Regions from separate parts of the Methylobacterium sp. Leaf85 genome, predicted to be linked through region 1. Evidence: riboswitches for the same ligand, from Rfam matches in the RefSeq annotation. Region 1 holds a riboswitch; the other holds the start of a gene.
What was found. A riboswitch is a leader RNA that binds a small molecule or an ion and turns the genes downstream of it on or off. The one in region 1 is predicted to bind thiamine pyrophosphate.
Positions count from the first base shown of each region.

Region 1 (14,991 bases):
CCTCGAGATAGGCCTTGATCCCCTCGGCCGCCGCCATCGCTCCGGCTAGAGTGGTGTAGTACGGCACTTTATGCAAGAGGGCCGCCCGGCGCAGGGAGCGCGAGTCCGCCAGGGCGCCTGCGCCTTCCGTCGTGTTGAACACGAGCTGGATGTCGCCGTTCTTGATCGAATCGACCACGTGCGGCCGGCCCTCCAGGACCTTGTTCACCCGCTCCGTCGGGACGCCGTTCTCCAGGAGGTAGCGCTGCGTCCCGCTGGTGGCGACGATGACGAAACCGGCCTCAGACAACTCCCGGATGGCCGGCAGGATGCGGGCCTTGTCGGCGTCACGGACCGAGACGAATACCGCGCCGCTCTTCGGCACGAGGGTGCCCGAGCCGAGCTGGCTCTTGGCGAAGGCGACGCCGAAGCTCGAATCGAGGCCGATGACCTCACCGGTGGAGCGCATCTCCGGTCCGAGCAGGACATCGACGCCGGGGAAACGGGCGAAGGGGAACACGGCTTCCTTGACGGCGATGTGGTCGAGAACCTTGGGCTCGAGCCCGAAACTCGCGAGCGGCTCGCCCGCCATGACGCGCGCCGCGATCTTGGCGATGGACTCGCCGATGACCTTGGCGACGAAGGGCACCGTGCGGGATGCCCGTGGGTTCACCTCCAGCACGTAGATCGCGCCGTCCTTGATGGCGTATTGCACGTTCATCAGGCCGCCGACCTGCAGGGCCAGCGCCATCGCCCTGGTCTGGCGTTCCAGCTCGGCGATGGTCTCCGGCGAGAGCGAGCGCGAGGGCAGCGAGCAGGCGGAATCGCCCGAATGGATGCCGGCCTCCTCGATGTGCTCCATGATGCCGGCGATGTAGACGTCCTTGCCGTCGCAGATGGCGTCCACGTCGATCTCGGTGGCATCCGAGAGATAGCGGTCGAACAGGAGCGGGTTCTTGCCCAGCACCGTGTTGATCTGGCCGGTCTTGTCGTTGGGGTAGCGCGATTTCACGTCCGACGGGATCAGGCTCGGCAGGGTGTCGAGGAGATAGTCGGCGAACTGGACCTCGTCGCGGATGATCGCCATGGCGCGGCCGCCCAGCACGTAGCTCGGGCGCACCACGAAGGGCAGGCCGAGATCGGAGGCCACGAGGCGGCTCTGCTCGACGGAATAGGCGATGCCGTTCTTCGGCTGCTTCATCCCGAGCTTGTCGAGGAGCCGCTTGAACTGGTCGCGGTCCTCGGCGAGGTCGATGGCGTCCGGTGAGGTGCCGAGGATCGGCACGCCGGCCGCTTCGAGGGCGCGGGCGAGCTTCAGCGGGGTCTGGCCGCCGAACTGGACGATGACGCCGTGCAGCGTGCCGGCCTGCCGCTCGGTCTCGATGATTTCGAGCACGTCCTCCTGCGTCAGCGGCTCGAAATAGAGCCGGTCGGAGGTGTCGTAGTCGGTGGAGACCGTCTCCGGGTTGCAGTTGACCATGATGGTCTCATAGCCGGCCTCGGTGAGCGCGAAGCAGGCGTGACAACAGCAATAGTCGAACTCGATGCCCTGGCCGATGCGGTTGGGTCCGCCGCCGAGGATGATGACCTTCTTGGCGTCGGTGGGCTGCGCCTCGTCGACCACGGCGCCGGCGAAGGGCGCCACGTAGGTGGAGTACATGTAGGCGGTGGGCGCCTTGAACTCGGCCGCGCAGGTGTCGATGCGCTTGTACACCGGGCGGACGCCCAATGCCCGGCGGGCGGCGCGGACGCTGTCCTCGTCGGTCTTGGCGAGCACCGCGAGGCGGGCATCCGAGAAGCCCGCCGCCTTGAGCTGGCGCAGGGCGCCGGGTGTGGTGGGGATGCCGTGGGCCTTGACCCTGTTCTCCAGGTCGATGATCGCCTGGAGCTGTTCGAGGAACCACGGATCGATCTTGCACGAGGCGTGGACCTCGTCATGGCTGACGCCGAGGCGGAGCGCCTGACCCACCTTGAGGAGACGGTCCGGGGTCGGCGTGCCCAGGGCCGCCTTGATGGCATTGTGGTCGTCGCCCTTGCCGAGCCCCTCGATCTCGATCTCGTCGAGGCCGGTGAGGCCGGTCTCCAGGGAGCGCAGCGCCTTCTGCAGCGACTCGGCAAAGCAACGGCCGATGGCCATGGCCTCGCCCACCGATTTCATCGCCGTGGTCAGCGTCGGCTCGGCGCCGGGGAACTTCTCGAAAGCGAAGCGCGGGATCTTGGTGACGACGTAGTCGATGGTCGGCTCGAACGAGGCCGGGGTCGCGCCGCCGGTGATGTCGTTGGCGATCTCGTCGAGGGTGTAGCCCACCGCGAGCTTGGCCGCGACCTTGGCGATGGGGAAGCCCGTGGCCTTGGAGGCCAGCGCCGACGAGCGCGAGACGCGCGGGTTCATCTCGATGACGATCATCCGGCCGGTGGCCGGGTCGATGGCGAACTGCACGTTCGAGCCGCCGGTCTCCACGCCGATCTCGCGCAGCACCGCGAGCGACGCGTCGCGCATCACCTGATATTCCTTGTCCGTGAGCGTCAGGGCTGGGGCCACGGTGATGGAATCGCCGGTATGGACGCCCATCGGATCGATGTTCTCGATGGAGCAGACGATGATGCAGTTGTCGTGTCTATCGCGAACGACCTCCATTTCGTATTCCTTCCAACCGAGGACGCTCTCCTCGATCAGGACCTCGTTGGTCGGCGAGGCGTCGATGCCGCGCTCGACGATGTCGAGGAATTCTTCCCGGTTGTAGGCGATGCCGCCGCCGGTGCCGCCCATGGTGAAGGAGGGGCGGATGATGGCCGGGAGGCCGACCTCGGCCAGCGCGATCAGCGCCTGCCCGATGGCATGCTCGCCGTAGCGCTTGCGCCGGTCGGACTCGCCCGCGTGCCACTTCTTCTCGAACGCGGCGAGGGCGGCCGGGCGAGCGGCCTCGTCGGTGGAGGTCTCGATCCGGGCGATCTCGGCGAGGTACTTTTCGCGATCCACCTTCTTGGCGGCGGACGCGTTGGCGACGGCCGATTTCGGCGTTTCCAGGCCGATCTTCGTCATCGCGTCGCGAAACAATTGCCGATCCTCGGCCTTGTCGATGGCCTCGGCCGTGGCGCCGATCATCTGGACGTCGAATTTTTCGAGTATGCCCAGCTTCTTGAGCGAAAGGGCGCAGTTCAAGGCCGTCTGGCCGCCCATGGTCGGCAGCAGGGCGAAGCCGCCGGGAAGGACGTGGCGCTCCTTCTCGATGATCTTGGCGACGATCTCCGGCGTGATCGGCTCGACATAGGTCGCATCCGCCATGTCAGGGTCGGTCATGATGGTCGCCGGGTTCGAATTGACCAGGACGATCCGGTAACCCTCCTCGCGCAGCGCCTTGCAGGCCTGCGTCCCGGAATAGTCGAACTCGCAGGCCTGCCCGATCACGATCGGACCGGCACCGATGATGAGGATCGTGGAGAGGTCGGTGCGTTTCGGCATCGGGCGCCTTGGCTTGCGGACGCGCGCATCCGTCAAGCGCGGCGCCACAATCTGGAGCGGGCCGGATATGGACGCGAGCGGCGTGAATGATCGTTAGCGCTCGCGTCTACACGCGGCGGGAGGGTTTTGGAAGAGCGCCGAGAGGCTTGGCGTCGATTGTGCCCGCCCCGGAGGGCCGCCGGTCCGTCATCAAGGACAATCAAACTATAATAACTATAAATCTAAGAAGATACGAAATATTGCGCCCTCCATGGAGACGTGTAATTGAGACGATCGGCGCCTTGTCGATCTCGAACAAGACTAAATCGAGGATAAGAATGATAAAGCTAGGAACGCTCGTGGGCACGCTGGCCCTGTGCATCGCCGCCGGCCCAGCCGCTTTCGCCGCCGAGATCACCGTGAAGACCCTCAACAGCGGGCCGGGTGGTATGATGGTCTTCGACCCTGCCTTCGTGAAGTTGGCGCCGGGCGACAGCATCAAGTTCGTCCCCCAGGACAAGGGGCACAATGCCGAGCTGATCAAGGGCATGGCGCCCGAGGGAGCGGAGACCTTCAAGACCGTCCTGGGCAAGGAGGAGGTCGTCAAGTTCGACAAGCCCGGGGTCTACGGCATCAAGTGCTCGCCGCATTACCTCATGGGCATGATCGCCGTGGTGGTGGTCGGCGACAAGCCGGAGAACCTGGAGGCGGCGAAGGCGGTGACGCACAACAAGCTCGCCGCCAAGCGGTTCGAGCCCCTGCTCGCCCAGGTTCAGTGACGTGAGAGAGGAGGCGGCGCCAAGCCGCCTCCGACCTCCCGCGTTGTGCCGTCAGAGGCCGATATAGAGGGCGGCCACCGCGCGATCGATGGAGAGATAGAACACGCCGAAGGCCACGGCGGCGGCGGCGGCGAATTCGAGGGCGACGTTGGGCAGGGTCTGCGAGCGGCGCAGGATCTCGCGGCCGAAGAACAGGCTGAGCCAGGCGATGGTGAGGACGACGGGCAGGACGAACAGGAAGGACCAGGTGCTTTCGACGGTCTGGGCGCCGCCGGTCGGGTCGATGAGCGCGCGGATGTTGCGGACCCAGGGGGCGTAGCAGGCCGAATACAGGGCGGTCATCCAGGAGAGGGCGACACCCACGCCGAGATGGAACGTGAAGACGCGATGCAGGCGTGAGAAATCATCGCGCGCGTCGTCGAACGTCATGTGGAAAACCCCGTGCTCATGGCAGCAGGACGATCGTTGCGGCGTCGTCACCGTGCCGATCGTCGTTGGCTTCGGGGAGTGCCGGTCAAAGCCGGGTTTTTTGTGACGGGCGCGGGAACCATTTCGCGAATGCCCCGGCGGCGATCCGCCAGGGCTCGTTGGAAGGCGCAAAAATGCGCCCGGCGCGGTGAGCGATACGGCCCTACGCGGCGGTGGTGGGGGCCGTCTCCGCCTTGCCGCTGCGCATCAGCGCCACGAACCGCTCGAACAGGTAGTGGCTGTCGCGCGGACCCGGCGAGGCTTCCGGGTGGTGCTGAACCGAGAAGGCCGGGCGGTCGGTGAGGGTGAGACCGCAATTCGAGCCGTCGAACAGCGAGATATGCGTTTCCACCGCCGTTTCGGGCAGGCTGGCCGGATCGACGGCGAAACCGTGGTTCATCGAGACGATCTCGACCTTCCCCGTGGTCTTGTCCTTCACCGGGTGGTTGGCCCCGTGATGGCCCTGAGCCATCTTCACGGTGCGTCCGCCGAGCGCCAGGCCCATGAGCTGGTGTCCGAGGCAGATGCCGAAGGTCGGCACCTTCTCGTTCAGAAGCTCGCGGATCACCGGGACCGCATATTCGCCGGTGGCGGCCGGATCGCCGGGACCGTTCGACAGGAAGACGCCGTCGGGCTTCATCGCCATGATCGCGGCGGCGGAGGTGGTGGCGGGCACGACGGTGACATCGCAGCCGGCCTCGGCGAGCAGGCGCAGGATGTTGCGCTTCACCCCGTAATCGATGGCGACGACCTTGAGGCCCTCGCCGATCTGGCGGCTGCCGTAGCCGCCCTTCACAGCCCAGGTCGTCTGCGACCAGTCGGACGTCTCGCGGCTCGTGACGGGCGGGACGAGGTCGAGACCCTCCATCGGGGCGAGGGCGGCGGCGCGTGCCTTCAGTGCCTCGCGGTCGAACCGGCCCTCCGGATCGTTGGCGATGACGGCGTTGGGCATGCCGTGGTCGCGGATGAGGGCGGTGAGCGCCCGCGTGTCGATCCCGGTGATGCCGACGATGCCGCGTGCCTTCAGCCAGGCGTCGAGATGGCTCGACGAGCGCCAGCTCGACGGGTTGGTGACGGCCGAGGCGATGACCGCGCCGCGCACGCCGGAGGCGGGGGCCGCGTCGAGGCTCTCCAGGTCTTCGTCGTTGGTGCCGGTATTGCCGATATGCGGAAAGGTGAAGGTGACGATCTGGCCGGCATAGGAGGGGTCGGTGAGGATCTCCTGGTAGCCGGTCATCGCCGTATTGAAGCAGACCTCGCCATCGGCGGCCCCGGTCTGGCCGATGCCGAATCCTTCGAGGACGGTGCCGTCGGCCAGCACGAGGAGGGCTGTCGCGACGGGCTCGGCCCAGGGTGCGGGCGTGGAGGAGGATTGCGCCGGGGCGCCTTCGTCTTGCAGCATCGTCGCGATCTCGCTTATGTCCGGCCGACCCATCGACGCCGGTGCGACGGCGCGTGCGGGTGGCGCATTGTGCGGCGCTCATAACGAGCGGGCCGTGATGGGGTCAATGTGGCCCCTGTTCCCGACCGGCTCAACCACCTCGGTCGGCCGATCACAGCAATTCGCAGACCATCCGGGCGTCGAGCCCAGCTATGACATTCCGCCAAGGCGATTTTCAGGAGACGACCATGCTGCGCGCGCGCCTCACCACCGAGATGAAGGAGGCCATGAAGGCCGGCGACAAGGCCAAACTCGCCACCGTGCGGATGATCCAGGCCGCCTTGAAGGACAAGGACATCGAGGCCCGTGGCCTCGGCAAGGAGCCGGCCTCCGAGGAGGAAATCCTCGCCCTGCTGCAGAAGATGATCAAGCAGCGCAACGAATCGGCCGGTGTCTACGACCAGGGCGGTCGCCCCGAGCTCGCCGAGACCGAGCGGGCCGAGGCCGCGATCATCGCGGGCTACCTGCCCCAGCAGATGGACGAGGCCGAGACCCGCGCCGCCATCGAGGCCGCCGTGGCCGAGACCGGCGCGGCCGGCCCGAAGGACATGGGCAAGGTCATCGCCGCCCTGAAGGGCAAGTTCGCCGGCCGGATGGATTTCGGCAAGGCGAGCGGTTTGGTCAAGGACGTGCTCAACGCCAAGGCCTGAAGGCCGGCATCCATCGAACGGACGGTGATGAGGCCCACTCGTCACCGTCTCGTATCGAGGCGCGAGGGGCGGATGCGTCGAAGCGTTCGGGACTCCTTAAACGCTGTAGGCTAGACTGCCGGCCTGCAAAGGTCTGGTTCACCCGTGCGTTACCCACCCCACATCCTCGAAGAGATCAGGGCGCGGCTTCCCGCTTCCGACGTGGTCGGGCGGCGCGTGCGGCTGAAGAAGGCCGGCCGCGAGTGGCGCGGCCTGTCGCCGTTCAATTCGGAGAAGACCCCGTCCTTCTACGTCAACGACCAGAAGCAGTTCTATCACTGCTTTTCGTCCGGCAAGCACGGTGACGTCTTCACCTTCCTGATGGAGACCGAGGGCCTCAGCTTTCCCGAGGCGGTGGAGCGCCTGGCCGGGGAGGCGGGGGTGACCCTGCCCGCGCCCAGCGCCGATGCGCGGGAGATGGAAACCAAGCGTACCGGCGCTTTCGAGGTCATGGAACTGGCGGCCGCCTATTACGAGGACCAGCTCAAGGGTCGCCTCGGCACCAGCGCCCGCGCCTATCTCGACCGGCGCGAACTCGGCCCCGAGATCCGCTCGCGTTTCCGGCTCGGCTACGCCACGTCGGAGCGCTACGGACTGCGCGACCACTTGGCCGCCAAGGACGTGGACAAGGAGCTGATGGCCGAACTCGGCCTGCTCGTCAGCGGCGACGACATCGCCGTCCCCTTCGACAAGTTTCGCGACCGGGTGATGTTTCCCATCACCGACAGCCGGGGCCGGGTCATCGCCTTCGGCGGGCGCGCGATGCAGGCCGACGCCAAGGCGAAGTACATGAATTCGCCGGAGACCCCGCTCTTCCACAAGGGGCAGGTGCTCTACAACCTGCATGGCGCCCGCAAGGCGGCCCATGATCGTGGGACGATCATCGCCGTGGAAGGCTATGTCGACGTCATCGCCATGACCATGGCCGGACACCCGAACGCCGTCGCCGGCCTCGGCACGGCCTTGACGGAGGAACAGCTGGCGCTGCTCTGGCGCCATGCCGACGAGCCGATCCTGTGTTTCGACGGCGACGGCGCCGGCCAGCGCGCGGCGTTCAAGGCCCTCGACGTGGCGCTGCCGGGGCTGACGCCGGGCAAGTCGCTTCGTTTCGCCCTCCTGCCCGAGGGGCAGGACCCCGACGACCTGCTCCGCTCGGCCGGCGCCTCGGCCATCGACCGGGTGCTCGACGGAGCCCGCCCCCTCGTGGAGGTGTTGTGGTCGCGCGCCACCGAATCGACGCCGACGGATACGCCCGAACGCAAGGCCGGCCTCGCCAAGAGCCTGCGCGAGATGGTCGCCTCGATCCGCGACGAGACGGTGCGGCGGTTCTACAAGGACGAGATCGAGGGACGCCTGCGCGCCCTTTCTCCCGGAGGCGGTGGCGGTGGCGGTGGCCAGCGCCGGACCGGCTACGAGCCCCGGAGCGGAGGAGGCTCGACGTTCCAGCGCAAGCCGAGGCCGGGAGACCCGCCTCCCTCGCCGCGAATCACCACGAAGTTCAATCCGCTCTTCGCCGGGTCGACGAACTCCGGCGGGACGGCTATGTTCAGGGATCGCGAGGCGATGATCGTCTCCAGTCTGCTCGCCCACCCGGAATTGTTGGGGATAGAAGCCGAGGATCTTGCGGCTCTGGAACTCGACGATCCCGACGCGCAGGCGCTGCGGTCCCTCCTGCTGGACCAGGCGGCGGACGCCGATCAGCCCGATGTGGAGGTTCTGGAGAGCCGATTGCGAAGGGCGGGGCTGGACGGCGCGGCCACGCGTCTTGCGACCCATGTTCGTCCGGGAGACCGCTGGACACTCGATTCGCATGCGGATCGGATGCGTCTGGAAGACGCATTGCGTCAGGCCGTGATCTTGCACCGGAAGTCTGGCGCGCTAAATAGCGAACTTCGCGCTGCCGAGAGAGCACTGGCCGAGGAGGGATCCGAGGCCAACTTCGCTTGGCTATGCGACGTCAAGGAACGTATGGCCGTGGTCGCAGGGGCGGAGGCGGACGCCGAAGTGCCAGAATCGGACGATACGGCGGCCGCGTAACCGCGACGAACCGAAATTTAGGGTGCCGCTTGCGGCACATGGTTAACAGTCGGTCAAGCGTAGCGCTTGTAGACCGGGATATGAGATATCGACGCGGTCGCCTCGTGCGCGCCGCACATCAAAGAGAATGGCGGCGTGGACGACGCGGAGTGAGCCGAACGCTCCCGCTCAACGCGACCAGGGCAACAATAGGCGGACCATGGCGACGAAGGCAACGGAACGGGACGAAACGGATGCTGCTCCTGAGCAACAGACGGACGGACCGCTCCTCGATCTGACCGATGCCTCGGTCAAGCGGATGGTGAAGCTCGCCAAGAAGCGCGGCTACATCACCTACGAGGAGATCAACGAGGTGCTGCCCGAGGGCCAGTCCGATCCGGACCAGCTCGAGGACGTGCTCTCGCAACTCTCCGAGATGGGCATCAACGTCGTCGAGGCGGAAGAGACCGAGGATGCCGGTGGCGAGAAGCCGGCCAACGGCGAAGCCTCCGACGACGACGACGCCGCCGAGGGGACGGAAGTCGCCGAGATCGCGCCGACCAAACCCCTCGCCGTGCGCGAGACGACGGCCAAGGAGCCCACCGACCGGACCGACGATCCGGTGCGGATGTACCTGCGCGAGATGGGCTCGGTGGAGCTTCTCTCCCGCGAGGGCGAAATCGCCATCGCCAAGCGTATCGAGGCCGGCCGCGAAGCCATGATCGCGGGCCTGTGCGAGAGCCCGCTGACGTTCCAGGCCATCATCATCTGGCGCGACGAGCTCGTCGACGGCCGCGTGCTCCTGCGCGACATCATCGATCTCGAAGCCACCTATGCCGGCCCGGACGCCAAGAACGCGCCGCAGCTCACCGAGGGTGAGGACGGCGACGAGGCCGAGGCGGAGGCACCGATCCCCGCCGAGGGCGGTGACGACGAAGACGACATGGAGAACAACGTCTCGCTCGCGGCCATGGAAGCCGAGATCAAGCCGCGCGTTCTCGAGACGTTCGACAACATCGCCAACAACTACAAGAAACTGCGCAAGCTCCAGAACGAGCATGCCGACCTGAAGGCCGGCGGCGGCACGCAGACCTCCGCCCAGAGCCAGAAGCAGTCCGATTTCAAGGACACCGTCGTCGCCGACGTGAAGTCGCTGTCCCTGAACTCGAACCGCATCGAGGCGCTGGTCGAGCAGCTCTACGACATCAACAAGCGCCTCATCAGCCATGAGGGCCGCCTCATGCGCTATGCCGAGAGCCACGGCGTCGCCCGCGACGAGTTCCTGCGCCACTACCAGGGCTGGGAGCTCGACCCGAACTGGATGGAGCGTGTCGGCAAGCTCGGCGGCAAGGGCTGGAAGAACCTCGTCGAGAAGGGCGCCAAGCAGGTCGCCGACCTGCGCGAGCAGATCCTGACGCTCGCCTCCGAGACCGGTCTCGAGATCGGCGAGTACCGCAAGATCGTCAACATGGTCCAGAAGGGCGAGCGCGAAGCCCGTCAGGCCAAGAAGGAGATGATCGAGGCCAATCTCCGCCTCGTGATCTCCATCGCCAAGAAATACACCAACCGTGGCCTGCAGTTCCTGGACCTGATCCAGGAGGGCAATATCGGCCTGATGAAGGCCGTCGATAAGTTCGAGTATCGCCGCGGCTACAAGTTCTCGACCTACGCGACCTGGTGGATCCGGCAGGCGATCACCCGCTCCATCGCCGACCAGGCGCGCACCATCCGCATTCCTGTGCACATGATCGAGACGATCAACAAGATCGTCCGCACCTCGCGCCAGATGCTGCACGAGATCGGCCGCGAGCCCACTCCCGAGGAGCTGGCCGAGAAGTTGGCCATGCCTCTGGAGAAAGTCCGAAAGGTCCTGAAGATCGCCAAGGAGCCGATCTCCCTCGAAACGCCCATCGGCGACGAGGAGGATTCGCATCTCGGCGATTTCATCGAGGACAAGAACGTCGTTCTGCCGATCGATGCGGCGATCCAGTCGAACCTCCGCGAGACCACCACTCGCGTGCTGGCCTCGCTGACGCCGCGCGAGGAGCGGGTGCTGCGCATGCGCTTCGGCATCGGCATGAATACCGACCACACCCTCGAAGAGGTCGGTCAGCAATTCTCGGTGACGCGCGAGCGTATCCGCCAGATCGAGGCGAAGGCGCTGCGCAAGCTCAAGCACCCGAGCCGGTCTCGCAAGCTGCGGAGTTTCCTCGACAATTGAGGGCGGACCGGCCCTCTCCTTCGCGACGAGGGACTGTCTATCGGAAACGACAATGGCGCACCGAAGGGTGCGCCATTGTCGTTTCAGCTCACGTCTTCACGCCAGGGGAGGCTACACGTCGCCCCCGATCCCTTATTGGTTCCCTGCCCGGGCCGGATCGAAGCCGCTCTTGCGCGAATAGATGCTTTCGGCGTCGGGCATGACGGCGCCCGCCACGGGGGTCACGCGCCCGGCGACGCGCTGCTTCTGTCGAGACCCATCCGTCCTGCAACCCGTGCAGAGAGACGCGATGGCCCGTTCCCCGCGACGGGCGATCCGCTCGTTGAAGACCGTCTGACGCCGGCTGCTGGCTTCGTTGGACTCCGAAAAGCTCGACGTCGTCGGAATGCCGGCTTCGTCCCGCGATGCGGGGGGAGCCTGCATGGGTGTGTTGGCGGCGGGAAGCAGGAGGGGGCCGGCCTGCGCGGCCCCGGCAAGCGCCATGGCGATCACGAGGGCGACGGCACGGGGTGCGATAGGCATGGGTGGTTCCGATGACGGGAGTAGAATCTCGGCGTCATGATGAGCCGGTATTGGTCATTTTCACCTTATCATGGCACCAATGGGACGATATTGACTGTCGGACCTGGTGACGAACGTGGCGGCACCCGTTGCCGCCCCGCCCCCTCCGACCCACTTTGGCAACATGCTCGATCTTGGCCCGCCTCATCCCTCGCCGACTGCCGAAGCGGATGGGTCGGAGGCGAACGACGTGCCGTTCGGGTCCCTGCAGGAATGCGTTGCCCTGAGGGACTGGCTCCTGATCGAAGGGGCGCGCCTGCCGCAGGCGGACGACCTCCTGGCGGGGATGTCCGAGCGGCTGATCGCCCTCGGCGTTCCCGTCGACCGGGCATCCACCGCCATCGACACGCTTCATTCCGAGTATTCCGGGGTCGGTCGATTCTGGACCCCCGAGAGCGGATCGACCGTGCGCCTGTTTCCGCACGGGGAAGCGTCCGACAAGGCCTATCACGACAGTCCGTTCTTCACCGTCCACGAGACCGGCGAATGGCTGATGGTCGACCTGAACGACGCGGATGATCTGCGATACTCGATCATCGGCGATCTCAAGGCCGGGGGCTACACGCATTACATCGTGGCGCCGCTGTTCTTCACCAACGGCTCGCGCAACGGCATCACCTTCGCGACCCGCGCCCCGGACGGATTCCGGGACGAGGACATCGCCATACTCCGGTTCGTCATGCCGACCCTGGCTGCGGTGATGGAGATGCGGATCGTCAACAAGACGCTGGATCAGGTCCTGCGCATCTATGTGGGCGACGAGCCGCACCGGGCGATCCTGTCCGGCGACATCCGTCGCGGGCAGGTCAAGCGCATCCGCTCGGCCATCCTGTTCGCCGATATGCGAGACTACACCCAGATCTCCGCCGACATGACGCCCGAGGAAGCCGTCGACCTCCTCAACATCTTCTTCGATTGCCTGGTGCCGGCGGTGGAGCGGGAAGGCGGCGAGGTTCTGAAATATCTCGGCGACGGGCTGCTGGCGATCTTCCGCGAGCGCGGCGACGATCTCGGCGGGGCCGCCAAGGGCGCGCTCATCGCCGCCCGTTCCGCCCTCTCCGCCCTCGACGAGGCGAATGCCATCGGGCGTTTCGCGCAGCCCGTCGTTGCCGGCATCGCGCTTCACCACGGGGAGGCGGCCTACGGCAATGTCGGGTCCGGCGCGCGCCTCGACTTCACCGTCATCGGCCGCGACGTGAATCTGGCGAGCCGGCTCGCGCGCCTGAACAAGATCCTCGGCGAACCGCTCCTCATGTCGAAGCCCTTCGTCGATTTCCTCTGGGACGAATCGGAATCTCTCGGCGAGCACGCGCTCGACGGGTTCGCCGAATCGATGGGCGTCTACCGGCCGGGCCGGACACCGGCGGCACTCTGACACCGGCTGGCCTATCAAACGGCGTCGGTGGGGATTGACCGGAGCGTGCTCCTTGCCCACATCTGGGGTGTTCCAGGGAGATCCCCGTCAAGGGGCTGAGAAACCGATGAGCGTGGACCACGGGTCCGTGCGGCGCGGAAATCCTTCGAACCTGAACCGGCTCATACCGGCGTAGGGATTGGACCGTGGGTTTTCTGTTCAAGGAAGCCCGGCATGCTTCGGATCGGAAGCTGAAGGACACCAATCTCTGCGGATCATCGCGGAGGTTGCCCTTGGACGTCTCAGCCACCCCGAATACCCTGTCGCGCCGGTCCACCGGTCTCGTCATCGACGGTAATGCTCTGCCCGCGCGAAGCGACGTCGTGATCGTGGGCGCCGGTCTGATCGGCCTTTCCGCGGCATGGCGCCTGGCTCGGGCGGGTCTCACCGTCACGGTGATCGAGCGTGACACCGTGGGCGCCGGGGCGAGTCTCGCGGCCACGGGGATGCTCGCGCCCGCGGCGGAACACGAACCGGGCTCCGATCCCCTGCTCCCCCTGGCCCTCGAGAGCTTGGCGCGCTGGCCCGGCTTTCGCGACGAACTCCAGGCCGCCTCCGGTATCGGCATCGATTACCGGGAGGAGGGGACCCTCGTCCTCGCCATCGGGCGCGACGAGGTGGACCGCCTGCGCTTTCGGCACGATCTTCAGATCCGCTCCGGCCTCACGGCGCGCTGGCTGTCGGGGACGGAAGTCCGTGCCCGCGAGCCGGCCCTTCGTCCTTCGGTCACCGCCGGCCTGTTCTGCGCGGAGGATCATCAGGTCGACCCGCCCCTCGTCATGGCGGCGCTCACCCGCGCGGCCCAGGCGGCCGGAGTGACCATCGTCGAGCGATGTCCGGCGGAAGCGCTGGATTGGGAGGGGGGCCGCGTCCGGGGCGTCACGACGCCTCGAGGAACCGCATCGGCCGCGACCGTGATTCTCGCGGCGGGCGCATGGAGCGGGGAGGCCGGACTCCTGCCGGAGGACCTCGCCCTGCCGGTTCGGCCGATCCGCGGCCAGTCGCTGGCGCTGAAGACCACGGCCCGGACGGGCAACCTCTCGCACATGGTGTGGACCGAACAGGTCCACATGGCCCCGAAGGCCGATGGCCATCTCATCGTGGGGGCCACGGTGGAGGATTGCGGCTTCGTTCCCGGCGTCACCGCCGGCGGTCTCTACGCGCTCCTCGAAGGGGCGCGACGCGTGTTGCCCGGCATCGAGGAGATGGAGGTCGAGGCGGTCTGGAGCGGTTTCCGGCCGACGTCCGACGACGATGCGCCGATCATCGACACGCTGGCGCCCGGCCTCGTGGCGGCCACCGGCCATCACCGCAATGGATACCTCCTGGCTCCGGCCACGGCCGACGCCGTCTGCGCCCTTCTCACCACCGGCGCGCTGCCCGATTTCGCGCGCGGCTTCGGCCTCGCCCGGTTTCGGCGGCCCGCGCGGGCCGAGAGGAGGGCTTTCGCATGAGGCTCACCATCAATGGGCACCCGCGCGAGGTCGAGGCGGCGGACCTGTCGACCCTCTTCCAAGTCGAGGCGGAGGAGACGGGGATCGAGAGCCCGCAGGGCATCGCCATCGCGCTGAACGGCACCGTCATCCGCCGTCGCGACTGGGAGACGACCCCTGTCGCCGAGGGCGACAAGGTCGAGATCGTGCGCGCCATGCAGGGCGGATAGTCGAGGGATCGGGATCATGAACGGACACACGATCGAAGCCGCTGCCGACGACGCGCTGGTCATCGCCGGCGTGAGCTTGGGCTCCCGCCTCTTCATCGGCACGGCGGGATATCCCACGCAGAGCATCATGGTCGATGCGGTGGAAGCCTCCGGGGCGGAGGTCGTCACCGCCTCGATCCGCCGGGTCTCCCTCCAGGGCCATGGCTCGGATACGGTGCGGCGCCTGAAGGGGTATCGCTTCCTGCCCAACACCGCCGGCTGCGAGACCGCCCGCGACGCGATCATGACGGCCGAACTGGCCCGCGAGGCGCTCGACAC
Region 1 covers NZ_LMME01000032.1:71,065-86,055, forward strand. Annotated here, with positions in the region: gene carB (carbamoyl-phosphate synthase large subunit) at 1-3,442, opposite strand, end outside; gene ASF08_RS18130 (pseudoazurin) at 3,760-4,200, shown strand; gene ASF08_RS18135 (hypothetical protein) at 4,252-4,629, opposite strand; gene carA (glutamine-hydrolyzing carbamoyl-phosphate synthase small subunit) at 4,832-6,070, opposite strand; gene ASF08_RS18145 (GatB/YqeY domain-containing protein) at 6,298-6,759, shown strand; gene dnaG (DNA primase) at 6,904-8,835, shown strand; gene rpoD (RNA polymerase sigma factor RpoD) at 9,035-11,035, shown strand; gene ASF08_RS18160 (hypothetical protein) at 11,168-11,557, opposite strand; gene ASF08_RS18165 (adenylate/guanylate cyclase domain-containing protein) at 11,721-12,971, shown strand; TPP riboswitch at 13,037-13,167, shown strand; gene thiO (glycine oxidase ThiO) at 13,238-14,464, shown strand; gene thiS (sulfur carrier protein ThiS) at 14,461-14,673, shown strand; gene ASF08_RS18180 (thiazole synthase) at 14,690-14,991, shown strand, end outside.

Region 2 (14,991 bases), on a different contig from region 1:
GTCTGCGTCGCGCCGACCCGCTTCCTTATCCACGATTCCATCTACGACCGCTTCGTCGAGGGGTTCGTGGCGCATGCAGAGGGCATCAGGGTCGGCGACGGGCTCGATCCCGAGACCCAGATGGGGCCGCTGATCCATGCCCGCCGGCGCGAGGCGATGGAATCCCTCGTGGCCGACGCCGTGGCGCAGGGCGCGGAACTCCGCACCGGCGGCAAGCGCATCGGCAACCGCGGCCATTTCTTCGAGCCCACCGTGCTCGCCGAGACCCCGCTCACCGCGCGGATCATGAACGAGGAGCCGTTCGGCCCCGTGGCCCTGGTCCAGCGCTTTTCCGACGACGAGGCCGCCTTCGCCGAGGCCAACCGGCTGCCCTATGGTCTCGCCGCCTACGCCTACACCCGCTCGGCCACCCGCGCGACGGAGATCGCCGCCCGGGTCGAGAGCGGCATGCTCGGCATCAATCATCACGGTCTCGCCTTCCCCGAAACCCCCTTCGGCGGCATCAAGGATTCCGGCTACGGCAGCGAGGGCGGCTCGGAGGCGATCGAGGCCTATCTGACGACGAAGTTCGTGAGTCAGGCCAGCGCCTGAACACCAGCATTCGGTAGGCTCGACACGCAAAACGCTCCATGGGGCAGACCCCATGGAGCGTTGATGCACGCCTTTGCTCCGGCCCCGCTCACGGGAACCGCCTTAGCGGGTCGTGGGGTCGACGATCTCGGCGACGATGCGCCGGGTCGCGGGAGCACGCGGGGTCAGGGACGGCGTGGTGGTCAGCTCGGAGGCCGGACGCACGGCAGCCGTGACGCGGGCCTGCTCCCGATAGAGCGTGGGGATGACGGTGATGCGCTCGTCGGCGGTCGCGGTACCGACCAGGATGGCGGAGGCGAGAGCGGCGAGGACAAGGCTACGAACGGTCATGACGAGGATCCCTCAGGTGTTCCGGGGCCGATGCCCCGTTGCATGAGAGGGATATATTTTGCGGCGCACCATTCATCAAACAGATGGTATCGATAGCCGATATCGACGACGTCAATGACGATGACGAGCACGCGCTTCGTGAGACGAAGCCGTCATCCCAGCCTCGCCTCGTGCCGAGGCTTCGGACGGCCGGAGCACATCGGCCCTGTCGATGCCTCTCAGTAACGCACCGTCGCCCGCACGCCGAACACGGCGGCGTTCTTAATGCGGGCGCCGTTGGGGTCGCGCGGGTTGGGCACACCGCCGCTGGGACGGAACACGTACTGAACGTCCGGCTGCACGGTCACGCCCGGTCCGAGCACGGCCTGATAGGTCGCCTCGAGGACCGCCTCGCTGCTGCGCCGGGGCATGTTCGTCCCGGCCAGCAGGATCGTGTCGGTGTCCAGACCGCGCGCCGCGTCGGAGATCCGCGCGATGGCGAAGGCGACCCCGATCGTGTCGTCGGAACGTCCCTTGAAGAGGCCCTTATAGGCGATGCCGGCATCGGCGTAGAAATCCACGATGTTGCGGTCGGAGGGCGCCCCGGACACGCGCAGGAACACGCTGGCGCCGTCGTTCGGATCGTCGGGTTCGCGGTAGATGGTCTGGTCGATGATACCGTAGAGGCCGCTGTCGCCCCGGAAGCGTCGGGCGATGCCGGTGGTGGACGGATCGGCCAGCGAGCGCCCGGCCGTGTCGAAGCGCTGGCTGTCGAACCGGCCGAAATGGTGCCACCCCCCCAGCGTCACCGTGCCGGGATCGCCGACATCGCCCTGCGCGATGTTGTAGGCGTAGGCGGCCTCCGCGATGACCAGAGCGGGATCGCCGGTGCGGAAGTTCGTGCCGGTGCGGTTGCGGCGCTGCGGATCGAGATCGCTGGGGTAGGCCCCTGCCGGATCGCCGTCGAAGAGGCCGACCTGAAGGGAAAAGTTCTGGTTGGGCACGTATTTCGCGCGGATCGCCGGCACCGCCAGGGGATAGATCGGCCCGCCGCTCGGCAGCACCTCGGCCATGATGTTGGGCCAGCCGAAGGTGGAGTTGATGAACAACGTGCCGGTCTGGCTCACGGCGAACTCGGTATCGGCCGCGATCTGACCGACCTTGAGGCTGAACTGGCCGTCGAACAGTTTCTGCTCCAACCAGAGCTCGTAGAGCCGGGAGGAGGGCAGCGCCTCGATGGCGCTCACGGTGATGAAATTGTTGACGTAGTAGCGCGACAGGCCGGTGCCGTGGATGAGGTAGAGGTTGGTGTGGAAGGCCGCCCCGTGCCAGCCCGCAAGCTTTTCGAGGTCGGCATCGAACTGGACGTCGAGGCGTCCCTCGACGATGGCACCGCGACGCGCGCCGCCCGTCGCATTGCCGAAGGTCTCGCCGATATAGGTGAGGCTGTATTCCATGCCCTTGGTCTTCAGGAACGAGCGCAGGCCGTAGGGATCGCCATAGGGGCCGAGCTGGTCCTGGATCGAGGTGTTGAGGTTGGCCGAAGGCTTGGCCGAGGTCACCGACTGCGCCACCGATGTCTGCGGATCGCCGCCGGCGCCGCGCGGCGAGCCGATGTCGAGCCCCTCCAGGGCCAGGCGCGCCTGCCGCGCCGCGATCTCGGCGGCGGTCTGGGCGTGGGCGCCCGACGCGGCAAGGCCCGACAACAGGGCTGCGGCGGCCGCGAGAGGAAACGAGCGGAGCATCATCCCTCGGAAAAAAAGCATGTCCCAGGGCGACCGTCCCCGCTCACGCTCTATCACGGCGAGCATGACAGGGCTGCAACCGAGCTGAGGCAGCGGGGCGACCAGCGGCTTTCCCCGTCCGGTGTGTCACGCTGCCCACATCCGCATCGGAACGGCGCTCGAAACAGCGCTTTACCGGCCGGTCCAGTTCGGCGGGCGCTTGGCCAGGAAGGCCTCCATGCCCTCGCGGAAATCGGCGCTGGTGTAGCACATCAGGATGAGGTCATCGCCGGGGCGCTCGCCCTCCGCCTCCGCCTCGGCGTCGAGGCGGCGCAGGCCTTCCTTGGTGGCCCGCAGGGTCAGCGGTGCATGGCCGGCGAGTTGCGCCGCGAGTTCCGTCGCCCTGGCGGCGAGGGCAGCGGCATCCTCCACCACTTCGCCGACGAGGCCGGCCGCGAGCGCCTCCTCCGCGCCAAACAGGCGGGCGGTGAAGATCATGTCCTTCGCCCGCGCGGGACCGATGAGGCCGGACAGGCGCCTCAGGTTCGACATCGACAGGCAATTGCCGAGCGTTCGCGCGATGGGAAAGCCGAACCGGGCGTCACGGGTGGCGATGCGCAGGTCGCAGGAGGCGGCGATGGCGGCCCCGCCGCCGGTACAGGCGCCGGCGACGGCGGCGATGACGGGCACGCGCAGACGCTCGAGCGCGCCCAGGACCCTGTCCATGAAGCGCTCGTAGCCGAGGGCATCCTCGGGACTGGAGAAATCACGGAACTGGGCGATGTCGGTGCCGGCGGCGAAGGCTTTCTCGCCGGCGCCGGTGATGACGAGGACCTTGATCCGCTCGTCCGCCTCGATCCTGTCGCAGAGGTCGATGAGGCCCTGATACATCGCGAAGGTCAGCGCGTTGCGCGCCTGCGGCCGGTTGAGAACGATACGGGCGATGCCCGCCTCATCGGTGTCGAACAGGATCTCGTCGGTGGCGCTCATGCGGGGGGTCCCAAGCCGGACCGGCCGAGGATCGGCCCGTCCGACACGGGTCTTGCCCATCCCGGCCGCTTTGGGCAACCGCGTCCGGCCGGGCGGCGCCCCCGGCAGGGTCAGAACAGGGCCGGGACGAACATCTCCTGCGGCACCGGCTGGCGGGCATAATCCTCGTGGCGCATGCGCTCGGGCAGATGCACCGGCGGGTGCTCCACGTCGCCATAGGGGATTTGCGTGAGGAGATGGCTGATGCAGTTGAGGCGGGCCTTCTTCTTGTCCACGGCCTCGACCACCCACCAGGGCGCCTCGGGAATATGCGTGCGGGCGAGCATCACTTCCTTCGCCTTGGTGTAATCCTCCCAGCGGCGACGGGACTCCACGTCCATCGGCGAGAGCTTCCACTGCTTCAGGGGATCGTGGATGCGCATGTTGAAGCGCAGCTCCTGCTCCTCGTCGGTGATCGAGAACCAGTATTTCAGCACGATGATGCCGGACCGCACCAGCATGCGCTCGAATTCCGGCGCGGACTGGAAGAATTCCTCGTACTGGTCCGGGGTGCAGAAGCCCATCACGCGCTCGACGCCGGCCCGATTGTACCAGGAGCGATCGAACAGCACGATCTCGCCGCCCGCCGGCAGATGCGCCACGTAGCGCTGGAAGTACCATTGCGTACGCTCGCGCTCGTTAGGAGCCGGGAGCGCAGCCACGCGGCAGACGCGGGGATTGAGACGCTGGGTGATGCGCTTGATCGCGCCGCCCTTGCCGGCCGAATCCCGCCCCTCGAAGATCACAACCACGCGTAGTTTCTGGGCCTGCACCCAATCCTGAAGACGAACCAGCTCGTGTTGCAGTCGGAATAGCTCCCGGAAATAGATCTTCCGGTCCATGGTGGGCAGACGAGGCCTGGCATCGATTTCGCTAACGAGTTGCTCGAGGCGCTCGTCTTCGAGCTCCATCTCGAGCTCTTCATCGAAATCGTCCGCCATCTCTCGGCGAATAGCCTCGATATCGAAAGGACGAGTCCCGGCGCGCGTGCCGTCCATGATATTGCCTTCCTGATGAATGGGAATCATCCGAACGCTTGAATCACAGCTGCATGACAGTATGGCGACCCCCGTCGGCAACGGCACCACATTCCTTATTCGATTCGTAGAATTCAGCATCCGACGCCGAAAGCCGGAGAATCGCTGGACTCTCCCTCAGCTTCTGGTACGCGGCGTTTATTGAATCGATACGATTTTTGTAGATACTTGAGCGGTCAGAAAACGAGATAGACCGAATTATAAGGCGCATTCCATTGTCGATACGTAATAAACAACTGATTGCATCTTAGAAAAGTTCTTGAAATAACTCTGTAATAGGAGATAAAATGCAATGGAACGCTTCATCGTCCGTTTCGTCAAGCCCATATGCCTGGCTGTCATCACCTTCTTCTCCGTTTATTTTCTGACCGGAAGTTCCTTCATCGGATTGATCGTGAGCAGCATCCCGTTGTTGCTTGGCTGGCTCGGCATCATGGAAACCTTCGCCTATGGCATGGCCGCGACGGTGTTCATCGTTGCCGTCATCTGGACCGTCGCTCCGGCCGACATGAAGGTTCTCGTCGGACATCAGGCCACCGCCTTCGCTGAGGTGCTTCGCAAGGAAGCGGACAAGGGCCTGAACCGCATGGAAGCCGACGGCAGCGTCAAGGAAGCCGATAAGGGCGTCGTGACCCGCTGAGGATAGCCAATCGTCGTCGCCCCCTCTTGCGGATCGCATGACCCGCAGGCCGAGCATCGATCGGCGGAGGTGCCCCTCCGTCATCACAGTGTCGCCCAGCGTTGCGATCCAGCGCGATAGTGAGCCGGCATTTTGCCGGCCATGATCGCCGCGACCGCACCATGCAGCACCTTCTCATCGAGGAATCCCCCCTCCCGGGGCTGATCTTCGCCCTCACCTTCGACGCGGAGGGACGGGGACGCCAGGTCGGACCGGGGGACGGGATTCCCTCGCTGGACGACCCGGATCACGGCTTCGTCTGGTTCCATGTCGATCTGGTCGATGCGCGGACAGAGGCGCTGATCCTCGAAGGACGCCTCGGCCCGGCCCGGCTCGCCGCCGCGACCTTCGCCCGCGACGAGCATCAGCGCGTCGTCGTGGACGGCCCCCATGCCGGTTTCGTCATCGCCGACCGGGAACGCGCCTTCGACGGCTCGTCGAGCGAGGAGCCGAACGGCCGTCTCCATTGCATCCTCGGCCCGCGCTTCCTCGTCAGCGGCCGCCGCCACGCCACGTCCTGCGCGGTGGCCGCCCGCGACGCGGTCTTGTCCGGCGCCCTCGTCCCCGGCCCGGCCAAGCTGCTGGAGCGCTTCGTCGGCAGCACCGTCGAGGCGCTGATCGCCACGGCCGACCGCCTGTCCTCCTCCCTCGACGCCATCGAGGACGACATGCTCGACGAGTCCAAGGCGGACGACCCGAGGCCCCTGGGACCGATCCGCCGCCAATCCGTGCGCTCCCACCGGCAGCTCGCCGGGCTGCGGGCGGTGTTCCACCGGCTCGAGGACGAAGCCGGCACGGAGGGAGATCAATTGCCCGAAGCGGTGGGCGCCATGGCCGCGCGGGTGGTCCAACGCCTCGATTCCCTCCATCGCGACATGCATGTCCTGTCCGAGCGCAGCCGCCTGCTGCAGGACGAGATCGCCGCCCGCACCACCGCGCTCACCAACCGCCAGCTCTTCACCCTGTCGATCCTCACGGCCCTGTTCCTGCCGCCCACCCTGGTGACGGGCGTGTTCGGCATGAACACCAAGGGCCTGTTCTTTTCGGAATCCGACAATGGGTCGCTGCTCGCGCTGGGAATCGGCGCGCTCGCGGCGCTCGCCGTCTACCTCGTCATCCGCCGGCTCAGTCTCGCCGGCCGGCCCGGTTGATCCGGAACGCGAACGCGCCCACACCCCCCTCGATTCATCCGACCACCGGAGCCTTCCCCCGCATGGACTTCTTTCGCCGCTTCACCGTGCTCATGTGCGCGCCGAACTTCGACCCGGACGATCTCGAGGGCGTGCGCGTCCAGCAGATCATAGGCTCGGTGGAAAAGCTCGGCTTCGAGGTCGTCCGCGCCCGCCGCGTGGAGGACGCGGCCATCGCGGTCCAGACCGATGCCGCCATCGGCTGCATGGTGGTGGATTGGGGCAAGCGCGGCCTCGACGGCAAGGCCGCCGCCCTCATCAACCTGATGCGGAAGCGCGGGCTGGAAATGCCCATCGTCATCATGGTCCGGCGCAAGCGCCTGGAGGACATCCCCGTCGAAGTGCTCGACTTCATCGACGGCTATATCTTCCTCGCGGAAGAGACCCCGGACTACATCGCCCGCGGCCTCGTGAGCCGGGTCAAGCAATATGCCGAGACCCTGAAGACGCCCTTCTTCGGCGCGCTGGTCGATTACGCAGAGCAGGGCAACCAGCTCTGGACCTGCCCCGGCCATAACGGCGGCATCTTCTACAACCGCTCCCCCATCGGGCGCATCTTCGTGGAGCATCTCGGCGAGGCGGTGTTCCGCGACGACCTCGACAATTCCGTGCTCGATCTCGGCGATCTCCTCGTCCACGAGGGCCCCGCCCTCAAGGCGCAGAAGGAAGCCGCCGTCATCTTCGGTGCGGAAAAAACCTATTTCGTCCTCAACGGCACCTCGGCCTCCAACAAGATCGTGCTCTCGGCCCTGGTGGCCGAGGGCGATCTCGTCCTGTTCGACCGCAACAACCACAAGGCGGCCCACCACGGCGCCCTGTTCCTCGGCGGCGCGGTTCCGGTCTTCCTGGAGACCGACCGTAACTGCTTCGGCCTGATCGGCCCGATGTATCACGAGGCCCTCGACGAGGCGGCCATCCGCGAGAAGATCCGCACCAACCCACTCGTCACCGACAAGGAGGCCTGGAAGCGCGAGCGCCCGTTCCGCGTCGCGGTGGTGGAGCAGTGCACCTATGACGGCACGATCTACAACGCGCAGATGATCCTCGAGAAGATCGGGCATCTCTGCGACTACATCCTCTTCGACGAGGCCTGGGCGGGCTTCATGAAGTTCCACCCGCTCTTCGCCGGCCGCTTCGCCATGGGGCTGAAGGGCCTCGACGAGACCTCGCCGGGCATCATCGCCACCCAATCCACCCACAAGCAGCTGGCGAGCTTCTCCCAGGCCTCGCAGATTCACACCAAGGACAGCCATATCCGCGGCCAGACCCGCCGCATCGAGCACCGGCGCTTCAACGAGACCTTCCTCGTCCACGCCTCGACCTCGCCGTTCTACCCGCTCTTCGCGTCGCTGGATGTCGGCGCGCAGATGATGAAGGGCCGCTCGGGCGTCGTCCTGTGGGACGACACGATCCGGCTCGGCATCGAATGGCGCAAGAAGGTCCGCGCCATCCGCCGCGAATTCGAGGAGAAGGAGGGCGATCCCCTGCGCCGCTGGTTCTTCGACCCCTTCGTGCCGGACACGGTGAAGGGCCCGGAGGGCAAGGTGCCGTGGGAGAGCGTCTCGACGGACGAGCTCGCCAGCGACGCCAAATACTGGGAGCTGACCCCCGGTGCCGCCTGGCACGGCTTCACCCATGTGGCGCCGAACTACGCCATGACCGACCCGAACAAGCTCACCGTGCTCACCCCCGGCTTCGACCGCCGCACGGGGCAATATGCCGATCATGGCGTACCGGCCCCGATCGTCGCCCAGTATCTGCGTGAAAACCGGATCGTGCCGGAGAAGAACGACCTCAACTCGCTCCTCTTCCTGCTGACACCGGGCGTCGAATCCTCCAAGGCCGGCACGCTCATCTCCGGCCTCGTGGCCTTCAAGCGCCTGCATGACGAGAACGTGCCGCTCGAGGATGCCATGCCGGAATTCGTCCGGCGTCGGCCGAACCGCTACAAGGGCGTGCGCCTGCGCGACCTCTGCGCGGATTTCCACGCCTTCCACCGCGAGCACGGCACCAGCACGCTCCAGCGCAAGCAGTTCGAGCCGGGGCACCTGCCCGAGATGGTGATGACCCCGAAGGAGGCGGTGCAGCAGCTCACCCGCAACAACGTCGATTACGTGCCGATCGCGGAAGCCGAGGGCCGTGTGGCGACGACCTTGCTTCTGGTCTACCCGCCGGGCATCGGCACGGTGCTGCCGGGCGAGCGACTGGACGAGCGGGCGAAACCCATGCTGGATTACTTCAAGATGTTCGAACGCTCGGCGAACCTGTTCCCGGGCTTCGAGGCCGAGATCCAGGGCGTGTTCCGCAACGTCGATCCCGACGGGACGATCCGGTTCTACACCTACGTCATGCGCGAGAACCGCCCGTGAGTCCGGACGGGCCGCCCACCGCCTCCGATCCCGAAGTGATCATCCGGCCGTCCTCGGATCCGGACGTGCCGGCCATGGTGGCGATCTACGCTCACCATATCCGGCGGGGCGTGGGGGATGTCGGCGATTTCGAGGAGGATCCGCTCCATCCCGACGACCTCAAGCGCCGCCGCAAGGCCATGCGCAAGAAGCGTCTGCCCCACCTCGTCGCCGATCGCGACGGGGTAGTGGCGGGCTATGCCTATGCCGTACCGTTCCGCAAACGGCCGGCCTACCGCTACACGCTCAAGCACTCGATCTACGTGCATCACGAGCACCTGAACGCCGGCATCGGCCGGCGCCTGCTGCCCGCGCTGATCGAGGCCTGCGCCGCCGGCGGCTACCGCCAGATGATCGGCTATATCGACGCGCAGAACGAGGCGTCCCTGCGGCTGCACGAAGCCTGCGGCTTCGTCCGCGTCGGCCTGCTGCCGGCGGTGGGCTACAAGTACGGCCGCTGGAGCGACAGCGTCATGGTCCAGCGGGCGCTCGGCACCGGCTCCACCGACCAGCCCGGCACTTGGACGCGCTCGGTGGAGGCGCTGGTGGCCGGGCACGAATGGGTGGGGAAGTGATCCGGCTCCGGTTTCAGACCGCTTCCAGCCCGGAAGCGACCCGCGCGGCCACGTCCTGCGGGACGTCGAGGGCCTCGGCGAGGCGCTTCAGGAACTCCCGCTCCTGCAGCGTGTCGGCATCGATGGCGAGACGCGCCGCCGCATAGAGGCGTGCGCCCTGCTCCGGCGACTCCACGCGCTCGGCGAGTTCGTCGATCTCGGCCGGGTCGGTGAGCTCCTTCTCCAGCCATGCGCGGCCATCCCGGTCGATGCCGGCGGCTTCCACCGCCGCGTCGAGGCGCCGGCGCTCCTGCTGGTCGACGATGCCGTCGGCCAAAGTCGCGGCCACCATGGCGCGCAGCATGACGCGCGCCTCGTCCTCGCCGACCTGGCTCAGATCGGGGGTCTCGGACGCCGCGGAGGGACGGAGTGCCCGCAGCGCCAGACCCGCGACGAGGGCGAGGCCACCGAGGGCGGCCGTGGCGGCGATCCCGCCCTTGCGTGAGCGTACGAGCGCATCGACGATCTGTCTTGCATCGGCCATGGTGGTCGTCCTGAAGGCGGGTTGAGGGATCGGATTGGAAACGGACGAGCCCCGTCGCGGGTTCACGATGGGCGGTGCGGTGGAATGAACATGCCCCGTTCGTCCCCGGCAGAGCGCCCTCCCCCGGCAAGCGGAAGCCGCACGGCGCGAAGGCAGCCAACGAGAGAGGCCCCATGACGATCACGCCCATCGAGCCCCGCCTGTCGGTCTCCGGCCAGCCGAACGAGGCGGAGATCGCGGACCTGTCCACGAAGGGCTTTGCCCTGCTCATCAACAACCGTCCCGAAGGCGAGGAGCCGGACCAGTTGGGCAGCGCTGCCGAAGCGGCGGCGGCCGAGGCGGCGGGACTCGCCTATCTCCATATCCCCGTCACCGGCCCGGGCATCACCCAGGAGGACGTCGCGCGTTTCCGTGAGGCCGTGGAGAGCGCACCCGGCCCGGTCCTCGCCCATTGCCGCAGCGGCTCGCGCTCGCTGACCCTGTGGGCTTTGTCCGAAGTGCTGGCGGGGCGTCTGCGCCGCGATGACCTGCTGGCCTATGGCCGGGAGCGCGGCTTCGACCTCGGCGGCGCCGTGCGCTGGCTCGACACGCATGACGACACGCCCGCCGGGACGTGAGGTCGCCGGCCCCGGTCAGGACCGCCCCGGGCGAGGCGAGCGACGGGGGATCTCTGGTCCGCCCGCTTCACGGTCCGAGGCCTCGACCGTCTGGCGGTCGACTTCGTCCCGGACGCGGCGGCCCGCCATCAGGATCTCGATGAGGAAGGCGACGATGGCCGCCACCGTGCAGACCAGGGCGATTCCGAAGCAGCCGAACAGGACGGAGGCCGTGGCTGCATCGCGCAAGGCCCCCACGAACAGCGTCAGCACCGCAATGCCGGTCATGATGCTGCCGAACGAGGCGAGGACCACCGCCACATCGAGCATGAAGGAGCGCCGACGCAGATAGGCCAGCTGGTACGACAGGTGGGCGGCCTCGTCCGCATCCGCCTTCTGCAGCCGGTCGGCGGCGTCATCCACCCGGTCGGCCACCCGCCCCAGGCGCGTGGAGAAGACGTTGAGCAGCGTCGCCAGCGCCGTTAGCAGGAAGGCGGGCGCGAGCGCGATCTGAATGACATGCGCGATGTCGTCGGGAGCGAGGAGAGGACCGGAAGCCATCATGATAGGGCGTTACGCCATGCCGCCCGGCACCGGAAGATGCGCCGTTTCGGAGGTGGACGCGGGTTCCGGATGCCGGTGACAGAACCTCGAGCCTCGACGTCGTCCCTCCTCTGCCGAGCAGACGCGGGGCCATAGATGCGACGAAGCCCCGCGGCAGGGGCTGCGAGGCTTCCGGACTCGGTGAGGGTCAGGCAATCGCGCCAGGACGAAAGGCGTTACTGCGGGCAGCGATGACGCAGGCCGTCATTGCCGAGATAGGTGCCCGACCGCTGATCGTAGGACCGGAAGCGCTGGATGCAGTAGGCCACGTCCTGGTCGGACCCGCCGACATCCTGCTGAACCTCTACCGCACCTCCATAATAGGCCGGCGCGTAGCCGCCGCGGTAATATCCGCCGTCGTAGTAATCGTTGCCGTAATAGCTACTGCCGTAGCCGTAGCCGAGACCGGCGCCCGCGAGGCCTAGACCCAATCCGAGGCCGAGACCGCCATAGCCATATCCTCGGCCGTAGCCACGATTGTAGCCGTAGCCACCACGATTGAATCCGCCGCCGCGGCCATAGCCACCGCCGACGATCGGGCCGCGACCGACGCCGCCCTGTCCTATGCCCTGCCCACGTCCATCCCCCCAGCCTCCCCGGCCAGCCCCCCCCGCGGCGAGTCCGCCGCCACCGATGCCGCCACCGCCCCAGCCTCGCCCCCCGCCACCCGCAGCGGCGAGCCCGCCACCAGCGCTCATGCGGCCACCACCACCGCCGCCACCACCGCCGCCACCACCACCGCCGCCACCCCAGCCACCGCCTTCACGGGCATCGGCCGAGGACGGTACGAACGCGACCGCGCCGAGCAGCGCGGCGGAGGCGAGAATAACTTTGTTCATGGAACACCAGCCTGGTTGTCTTCGGGACATCAGGACTGGCAACGCGCAGCTATTCGAGAAAGCTCCATCAAGTCTGTTGGTTTGAATATCTAATATGACGGCATGATCATTGTCGATTTCCGGGGATTAAAACCGCATGTCCGACAATGGCACTCAACACGCGGGCATCGAGGGGCGGTCGAGCGCCGCCGGGAAGGAAACGGAACCGCCTTTCAGCCGCGCTGGGATATTTGCCTTCGAGATTGACAAAGCGGGCGCGAGCGCAGACTTTCGAATCGTTCCGAGGGGGGCCCCGTTCAGGGGGCTGAGATAGGGCCGCAGCCCTGACCCTTGAACCTGATCCGGCTCATACCGGCGGAGGGACGGGAACTACGCTTGGGTTGTCTGCTCCAGACGAGCGGGTGCCCGTCGTCCTGACGTACCGTTGCGAACCGGATCGCCTCCCACGCCAGGAGCGAATCCGAAATGAACGCACCCGTCCTCCCCAAAGACCTTTCCGGACAAGAACCCGCCAAGGGGCAGCCGCAAGCGGTGACCACCGGCCCGATCATGGGCTCGCGCAAGGTCTATGCGAGCGTGGCAGGCCGTGACGACATCCGGGTGCCGTTCCGCGAGGTCACGTTGAGCGATCCGAAGGAGGCCCCGGTGCGGGTCTACGATCCGTCGGGTCCCTATACCGAGACCGATGCCCGGATCGACCTGAACGCCGGCCTGCCCCTGCTCCGCGACCCGTGGATCGCCAAGCGCGGCTACGCCACGATCACGCCGCGCGCGGTCAAGCCCGAGGACAACGGTTTCGTGCCGGAGGACAAGCTCGTCGCCCCCTGTCCGGCGACGCGCCAGATCCGCAAGGCCGGCCCCGGCCAGATGGTGACGCAGTACGAGTTCGCCAAAGCCGGGATCATCACCGAGGAGATGATCTACGTCGCTCACCGCGAAAACCTCGCCCGCGAGACGATGCTGGAAGGCGCGCAGACCGCACTGGCCGACGGCAACAGCTTCGGCGCGTCGCTCCCCGCCTTCATCACCCCCGAATTCGTGCGCGACGAGGTGGCGCGCGGCCGCGCCATCATCCCGGCCAACATCAACCACCCCGAGGTGGAGCCGATGGCGATCGGCCGCAACTTCCTCGTCAAGATCAACGCCAATATCGGCAATTCGGCCGTGACTTCGTCGGCAGCGGAAGAGGTGGAGAAACTGGTCTGGGCGACCCGCTGGGGCGCCGACACGGTGATGGATCTCTCCACCGGCCGAAATATCCACAACATCCGCTCCTGGATCGTGCGCAACTCGCCCGTCCCCATCGGCACCGTGCCGATCTACCAGGCGCTTGAGAAGGTCGGCGGCGATCCGCTGAAGCTCGACTGGGAGGTCTTCAAGGACACCCTCATCGAGCAGGCCGAGCAGGGCATCGATTACTTCACCATCCATGCGGGCGTGCGCCTCGCCCATGTGCCGCTCACCGCTCGCCGCGTCACCGGCATCGTCTCGCGCGGCGGCTCGATCATGGCGCGTTGGTGCCTCGCCGGGCACCGGGAATCGTTCCTCTACGAGCGGTTCGACGAGATCTGCGACATCATGCGGGCCTACGACGTATCGTTCTCGCTGGGCGACGGCCTGCGCCCCGGCTCCATCGCGGATGCCAACGACGCGGCCCAGTTCGCGGAACTCGAGACCCTCGGCGAACTCACCAAGATCGCCTGGGACAAGGGCTGCCAGACCATGATCGAGGGCCCCGGCCACGTGCCGATGCACAAGATCAAGGTGAACATGGAAAAGCAGCTGGAGGAGTGCGGCGAGGCGCCGTTCTATACCCTCGGCCCGCTGACCACCGACATCGCACCGGGCTACGACCACATCACCTCGGGCATCGGCGCCGCCATGATCGGCTGGTTCGGCTGCGCCATGCTCTGCTACGTCACCCCGAAGGAGCATCTCGGCCTGCCCAACCGCGACGACGTCAAGGAAGGCGTGATCACCTACAAGATCGCGGCCCATGCCGCCGATCTCGCCAAGGGCCATCCGGCGGCGCAGCTGCGTGACGACGCTCTGTCACGCGCCCGGTTCGACTTCCGCTGGGAGGACCAGTTCAACCTGTCCCTCGATCCCGACACGGCGCGCGCCTACCACGACGAGACCCTGCCGAAGGACGCCCACAAGGTCGCGCATTTCTGCTCCATGTGCGGCCCGAAATTCTGCTCGATGAAGATCACGCAGGATCTGCGCGCCGAGGTGCTCGCCATGGAGGCGGCCGGACAGGTGCTGGGCGAGGCCACCCCCATGAGCCAGGCCGAGCGCGAGGCGGGAATGGCGGCGAAATCCGCCGAGTTCCAGGCCGAGGGCGGCAAGCTCTACGTCGACGCGGCCGAATAGGCCGCCCCGCCCCACCCCCTCGCGCCCCGGCGCGAGGGGGCATCGCCCCATCGTCAGGCACCGCTTGCGTAGCGGCTGACGGCGAGGTCCGGCGTGGCGATGTCCGGCGTGCGGCCGGAGATGAGGTCGGCCAGCACCCGACCCGAGCCGCAGGCCATGGTCCAGCCCAGGGTGCCATGGCCGGTATTGGTATAGAGGTTCGGCAGACGCGTTCCGCCGACGATGGGCGTACCGTCCGGCGTCATCGGCCGCAGGCCGGTCCAGAACTTCGCCTGCGAGAGATCCCCGCCCGCCGGGAACAGGTCGCCCACGGAGCGGACCAGGGTTTCCCGGCGCGGTCCGCGCAGGACCGCGCTGAAGCCGGCGAGTTCGGCGGTGCCGCCGACCCGGATGCGGTCGCCGAGCCGGGTGATCGCGACCTTGTAGGTCTCGTCCATCACCGTCGAGACCGGCGCCGCCTCCGCATCGGTGACCGGCAGGGTGAGGGAGTAACCCTTCACCGGATAGATCGGCAG
Region 2 covers NZ_LMME01000002.1:64,632-79,622, forward strand. Annotated here, with positions in the region: gene ASF08_RS02850 (NAD-dependent succinate-semialdehyde dehydrogenase) at 1-591, shown strand, start outside; gene ASF08_RS02855 (hypothetical protein) at 694-921, opposite strand; gene ASF08_RS02860 (carbohydrate porin) at 1,140-2,648, opposite strand; gene ASF08_RS02865 (enoyl-CoA hydratase/isomerase family protein) at 2,817-3,614, opposite strand; gene ppk2 (polyphosphate kinase 2) at 3,725-4,651, opposite strand; gene ASF08_RS02875 (hypothetical protein) at 4,983-5,330, shown strand; gene ASF08_RS02880 (CorA family divalent cation transporter) at 5,492-6,520, shown strand; gene ASF08_RS02885 (Orn/Lys/Arg decarboxylase N-terminal domain-containing protein) at 6,583-8,928, shown strand; gene ASF08_RS02890 (GNAT family N-acetyltransferase) at 8,925-9,542, shown strand; gene ASF08_RS02895 (DUF533 domain-containing protein) at 9,556-10,065, opposite strand; gene ASF08_RS02900 (TIGR01244 family sulfur transferase) at 10,239-10,682, shown strand; gene ASF08_RS02905 (DUF2721 domain-containing protein) at 10,698-11,225, opposite strand; gene ASF08_RS23645 (BA14K family protein) at 11,441-12,103, opposite strand; TPP riboswitch at 12,377-12,483, shown strand; gene thiC (phosphomethylpyrimidine synthase ThiC) at 12,569-14,476, shown strand; gene ASF08_RS02920 (D-amino acid dehydrogenase) at 14,530-14,991, opposite strand, start outside.
Region 2: linked by a shared signal. The riboswitch ahead of thiC (phosphomethylpyrimidine synthase ThiC) and the one ahead of thiO (glycine oxidase ThiO) in region 1 are both predicted to bind thiamine pyrophosphate.